3 regions of the Pseudoalteromonas sp. ND6B genome follow, and region 1 is predicted to be linked to each of the others. Evidence: predicted binding sites of a transcription regulator. Region 1 holds the regulator's gene; each other region holds the start of a gene.
The links. The regulator LexA, encoded in region 1, represses DNA repair genes until DNA is damaged. The targets are predictions, from matches to a motif close to TACTGTATNNNNATACAGTA.

Region 1 (2,207 bases):
ACCAGCGGTTTATCGACCTCGAGTAAATAATTCGGGTTTTTATCAGCAAGGTTGGTTATTTCATTTTGAGGTGTAGCTAGCATGGAATAAAACTCAACGTCCTCCCCCATATACTCGTAATGCCACTTCCACTGTGAGCCTGTAATTTTAATGGTGAGATCAGCTTTGCTGGCATCCTCCATGGCAATTAAGGTTTTAGTCGCAGGAATGGCCATAACAATTAATATGACAAAAGGGATCGCAGTCCACAGTATTTCTACTTTGGTGCTTTCATGGAATTGGGCAGGGACAGCCCCTTTAGATTTGCGATGATGAATGAGTGCCCAAAACATAATGGCAAACACGATCACCCCAATCACACAACATATTAAAAAAATAGTCATGTGCAGTTGGTATACATTATTACTTATATCGGTTACGCCTTTACGCATATTATATTGGCTATTAGCAAGCACATTCTGCGAAAAAACAAACAATATAAGCCACAAGGAAGAACTCAGCTTACCCATGTGACGGCTCCTTTGATGCTATTGCTGACGCAAAGCGAAGAGGCATACGGCTTAAACGCCTATTCGTTATTTTTATTTTTTATAAGGGTGCTGGATTTAGTAAATGTGTGTTCTCAAAACGACTAAGCTGTGAGTTATTTTTATTCCAGCTCTTTAATAACTAGTTAAAAAATAAACAATAAGCAAGGTGAGTATGAAAAATAAACAAGGTGTATTTTTTAAAATGCGCAGCTAAAAAAATAGCAACTAGTCAGGCAATTAATCTAAGAGTCAGGTTTAGTAAGGGGTGTATTGAAATTACAGGATAGAAATATAAAAAATTGTTAACTTAAAAAAGCAGAGTAAATTTGTTTATTTATAAAGTATTTAGTGATTTTATTTATGATAGGAGAAGCACTTAACAACATATAGTCATACATTTGATAAGTTAGACATTGTGCTGCTAACAAACCCAGCGCCTAATCACTATTAAGCGCTAAATTATGCTTTAATACTACATCCAGTCAGCGTTACGAATAACACCTACCGCTAAGCCTTCAATATTGAACGACTCATTTTCTAAATCGACCTCAATAGCTGAAAACTCATCATTTTCAGCATGTAAGAGTACTTTTCTGCCCGCTTTTTCTAAACGCTTCACGGTTACATCGTCGTCAACACGGGCAACAATAACTTGTCCATTTTCGGCAACTTGGGTTTTATGCACAGCAAGTAAATCACCATCCATAATACCAATGTCTTTCATACTCATACCGTTAACACGCAATAAAAAATCGGCCGCAGGTTTAAACATTAAAGGGTCAATTTTACAGTGGCTTTCTACATGCTGTTGCGCCAATATAGGCTCACCGGCAGCCACCCTGCCAATTAAAGGTAAGCCTAACTGCTCTGGCTCCTCTTCTTCAACAAGCTGAATGCCCCGACTCGCGCCTGGCTTCATTTTAATCACACCTTTTTTGGCCAGTGCTTTTAAGTGTTCTTCTGCAGCATTCGCACTTTTAAAACCCAGTGTTTGTGCAATTTCGGCACGTGTAGGAGGCATACCAGTGTCTTTAATAAACACTTTAATGAGTTCGAGTATTTGCGCTTGGCGTTTCGTTAATGGTCGCATACAACTGGTTTTCCATACAGTACAATTAACTGTGAGTATATACAGTTATTTAAAAATCGCAAATATAAATTAATGCCTTATATGCCGTTATCATCAAACAATAACCTACTTTAAAAGCAGGGTGATAAATGTAATTATTAGCAACGCATTATCATATTAATAAATTTTAATTCTCAATTACTTATCCAAGGAGCTAGCATGAGTATTTGGCATCAACCGATTACATTAGAGTTTTGTAAGCAATTAGATCAAGGTATTACAGGCCAAGGGACACTCATGAAAACCATGGGAATAGAAATCAGTGAAATTGGTGATGACTACTTAGTGGCAACTATGCCGGCAATTCCAGAGCATCATAACCCTATGGGTATCGTTCATGGTGGTGCAAATGTGGTGCTTGCTGAAACAGTAGCAAGTTATGCCGCTAATTTTGTGGTTGATTTCAATCGGTTTTATTGTGTTGGCCAAGAGATCAGTGCAAGTCATTTAAAGGCATCACGCAATGGCACATTAACGGCCACAGCGAGAGCTTATCATATCGGCAAGCGCAGCTCGGTTTGGGATATTAAAATAACCAATAGCCGCAA
Region 2 (2,207 bases), on a different contig from region 1:
TAATACTGGTTGCGTTATTTGCTATTTACCTAGCGTATGACCGTAATAGTTCAATACTTGATTTAGTTAGCAACGCATGGGCTGGTTTTGGTGCTGCATTTGGTCCACTTGTCTTGTTTAGTCTTTACTGGAAACGTATGAACTTAAAAGGGGCTATTAGCGGTATGGTTGTTGGTGCTTTAACAGTGCTTGTATGGATTTATGCGCCTATTACCATTAATGGTGAGAGCTTAAGCAGTGTAATTTATGAAATCGTCCCAGGCTTCATTTTAGCGAGTATTGCTATTGTGGTAGGAAGCCTTGTGACAGCTGAACCGAAAAAAGAAATTACTGATCTGTTTGATGAAGTTGAATCGTCATTGTAACTGATTAGCTAACGTAAAGTGTTGGTTTTTATAAATGCCAATCAGTTTAACTGGTTGGCATTTTTTATTGGCTGACCTTTAGCTATTATTATTTAAAGGCATAAAAAAACTGAATTCGAATACCGAATTCAGTTTTTTAATAATTACTATTGAGCTTTTGAAAGTGCTAACTCGCTGCTTTATCTTTTATATCCGCAACGTTATCTGACTTTGTTTTTTTAGCTTTAGTGGGTACTTCTTTACCACCTTTAAGTACGGCCATAAAGTCGTCTTTACTTTTTGCAATCTCCAGCGCGAGCGACTCAACCTGTTGTTCACTTAGTGGCACATCTACTTTTTCAAGCATGAGTTCTAGTGACTCGGCAATATCGAGCATTTTGTCATAGGCATCAGCTTCTTTTTTAGTAGTAAACGTCATGCGCTCGACTCCGTTTCGTTCTACAACATATTTAACAACAACAGCCATGATTTCTCCTGCTTACTTACGTGGCAATATGATTATTTTAAATCATTAGATTACTGTTTTTATATACAGTACAAGCTTGCGCGTGGTTTTGCAAGCTTTAGCCTTAGTTTATCTGCAGCTTGGTTGACAATAAAGAGTAACTCTACTTTATTTATTAAGTCACTTTATAACGCGTTGCAGTAAAGGAGTCGCAAGGAGTGATTGTTACCGTTAGTACTTAGTAACCACAACGTTATGTAAAAGTGCTGGGTGTAAATAATCAACGAATGTTCATGTAAGAACACAAAAGGAAATAGTATGAAATTAATTAAAATCATCTCATTAGCCGCTGCTTTATGTTTATTACCTATGGGTACCACCTTTGCGCAAAGCGATATGCTATCAGAGCAGATGCAATCAGCCGTGGTTAATATTAATACTGCTGATTTAAAACAGTTAATTAAGTTACCAGGTGTCGGCAAGAAAAAAGCACAGGCAATTATCGATTATAGAGAAACAAATGGTGATTTCGCATCACTTGAAGATCTAGCTAAAGTAAAAGGGGTGGGTAAAAAAATGCTAGCCAAACTTGATGGAAAGGTGGCGTTTTAACTTAAAAGGGCGCTATGCGCCCTGATCAAACTGTTTTAAGGCAGCACCAAGGTGCTTTTTAGCAAAATTAACATCTACGGGGGCGGTTAGTAGCGGGTAGCTTAAACCAGCCACAATCAAAAAGGGCACGAGTAGCCATCCTTCAAAAAGGGTAAATATTAAAAAAAATGGGCTTAGCAGCATAAGCTTTACAATACGCATTAACACTCTGTCACTAGGAGAGAGCATACTTAACGAGATCGCAATAACGGTTTGTCTTTGACGAACTTTTAAGTGTTTAAGTTCGTCAACGTGGCTTGAAAAAAAAGTAAACATATTAAAGTGACTTTTTAGAGATTAATCGACTGGCCACTAACGCAATAAGTGTGGCGGTAAACAATACAAAAATAACTTCCATCCATGCAGGCATACTTAAGCCTGCAAATTGCCAATCTATGTTTCCGCAATCACCGGTTGCCTCAAAAAATTGCGGTATCCAATGATGTAATGGCATAAACTCTGGAAAATTTGGCTCAAACTCACAGCTAAATGCGAAGGGGTCAGTGGTTGTTTGCATTTCAATGTGCTCACGAACTATTAGTAACCCCCATACACTTGAAACCCCCCACACTGTATAAGCGACAATACGGACTACGAGGTTGTTTGGTTTACTGGCGCCAATAATACCGGCAAAAAGTAAGCCTAATACCGCGGTGCGTTGGTAAATACACATAATGCACGGTGCTAATCCCATGTTGTATTGAAAAAAGAGCGCGATGACTTCAAGCAGAAAAACAATCCCACTG
Region 3 (2,207 bases), on a different contig from region 1:
CTTCTTGTAGAGTATATCTCTTTTTTATTCTGCTTTACTTCATCCCAACTTAAACACGCAATACCGTTTAATTCGCTGACTGTTCGCTCAATGACAACACTGAACATTCTTCTCATGGCTTTAGGGTTTTGACAAGCGAGCTCCCATGCCGTGTTAATCCCCATAAACCTAAGCTTTTTTCCTAGACGGGAGCCTATGCCCCATACATCAGTGACATCCATTCGCGTCAATATTGCTTGGCGAGAATGCTCATCGTTGATAACTGCAACACCGTTATAGCCGGACAGCTTTTTAGCTGCATGGTTGGCGGCTTTAGCTAGCGTAGGTGTCGTACCAAACCCAACACCAACGGGTAGACCGGTTTCACGCCAAACGGCACGGCGTATTGTTTGCCCATAGTCGGCCCAATCATCAATGATTTTAGTGAAGCCAGTAAAACGAAGAAAAGACTCATCGATACTATAAACATAGTGGTCATCACAAAAGCGGTTTATCACCGTCATCATTCGCTCGCTCAAATCAGCATACAGCTCATAGTTTGATGAGCGAACAATCACATTCTGTTGCTCTAGGTAGTTTTTAACTTTGAAGTAAGGCTGGAATTTAGGAATGTTAAGCTTTCTGGCAATAGGGCATATGGCGCAAATACACCCATCGTTATTTGTTAGAACCACAACTGGTTTAAAGCGAATAGAGGGGTCAAAGACCTTTTCTGCACTCGCATAAAAAGCAACAGCATCTACGAGGGCAAACATCGACTCAGCTCGGCTCTATTCTTATGAAGACGAATGCTCGAAGTAACAACACCTTCTAATTTAAAATCATCATCTTCAGAGATATAAACAGACTGATAGTTTTTAGATGCAGAAATGAGTAAACGGTTTGTTTTATCTATTATTTTACACACAAAAGTCCCGTTATAACTCGCAACAATCACATCGCCAGTACTCACATTTTCAGATCTATCTACAACGAGTAAGTCACCATCGAAAATCCCTACATCTTGCATTGATTCACCCGATGCTAAACCGATAAATGTCGCATTAGGGTGCCTTATTATGAGTTCATCGAGTGAAATCCCAAGCTCTGTATATTCTGCTGCAGGAGACTCAAATCCTGTAATACCGGCCTCTATAAAAATTGGAATAACAAACATACGCACCTCAATACTGTTTATTTGTACAGTATAATTCAGCTTGCAACGCTTACCAAGAAATTTAAATGTAAAATGAGAGCTAAACTAAGCTAATATCGTTCTTACTTCAGCAAAACAATGACTTATCGATATATCATCTTTAATGAGGTGTCACCGTTTCGTGAAAATTATTATGTGGAATAATCTTAATTAAAGACTAGCCTAAAAGCCTATTTAGTTATTAACATAAAGGCGGTTTCTTGAGCAAATCATAAGAAAGCAAATGAGAGGGAATTATTTTTTATGGGTAATATATTTCGATATTGAAGTTCGGCTTGTATCGTTAACGGACATTGAGAAACTTATTCTTTTATTAATGAATTATCTCCTAAATTGTTCTATAGCATCGTTAACCGCCGTATTGGTGAAAGTTAACATGTTTAAATTTTAGCTATTTAATTATCTGTTTACAAAGGTAATTATTAGTGAAACTATTAAGATATATGCTGTTTTGGTGTTACAAACCACAGAAGTGTAGTGTTCAATAAATGTTAGAGCGAAAGGATTTGGTTTGAGTTCATTAGAGATATTAGATAAACAACTAGATATTGCAAATAAAGCACTGAGTCTCGTATTCAAAACTGGATTGACTATAGGTGGTTCAGTCCTATTAGTTTATTGCTGGAGGATAGGCTATTTCCCCAGAGATGTGAGTATAGGTGACGGTTTGTTATTTTTGATGCTCGCTATTGCTTTTGGCGGAGTATATTTATTATTTACAGTAAGTTTAACTAGTCTTGGAATAACATTACGTCCAATTTGGAATGTGATCTATTTGGTGTTTAGCTTTGTGATAAAAATTTACAACAAGTTTTCTGGTAAAAAGACTCCTATCCCTAAATTAAATATAATTACAGCTAAAGCCGAGCACTTTGTTTTTGCACTATTCGGTCTTTTATTTGTTTTGGGTTTTGGTTCTTTTGATATTAAGGTTGTTGGTTCTTTGATTGTTGCTGTTTTCAGTTGTGCTTATTTATGGAGCGTGCATCAGGGAAGTGGAAATGAAATTCTA

Region 2: a site for LexA is predicted at 883-902, ahead of ND6B_RS03310 (YebG family protein). Genes of this name have one in related genera too.
Region 3: a site for LexA is predicted at 1,168-1,187, ahead of ND6B_RS00655 (LexA family protein). Genes of this name have one in related genera too.

What each region holds. Positions count from the first base shown of each region.
Region 1 is NZ_JQFL01000013.1:70,949-73,155, forward strand. It holds gene coxB (cytochrome c oxidase subunit II) at 1-509, opposite strand, end outside; gene lexA (transcriptional repressor LexA) at 1,003-1,620, opposite strand; gene ND6B_RS15380 (PaaI family thioesterase) at 1,819-2,207, shown strand, end outside.
Region 2 is NZ_JQFL01000072.1:49,741-51,947, forward strand. It holds partial or broken gene putP (sodium/proline symporter PutP) at 1-365, shown strand, start outside; gene ND6B_RS03310 (YebG family protein) at 532-831, opposite strand; gene ND6B_RS03305 (ComEA family DNA-binding protein) at 1,129-1,422, shown strand; gene ND6B_RS03300 (DUF6170 family protein) at 1,435-1,737, opposite strand; gene dsbB (disulfide bond formation protein DsbB) at 1,739-2,207, opposite strand, start outside.
Region 3 is NZ_JQFL01000088.1:2,361-4,567, forward strand. It holds gene ND6B_RS00660 (Y-family DNA polymerase) at 1-755, opposite strand, end outside; gene ND6B_RS00655 (LexA family protein) at 740-1,156, opposite strand; gene ND6B_RS00650 (hypothetical protein) at 1,707-2,207, shown strand, end outside.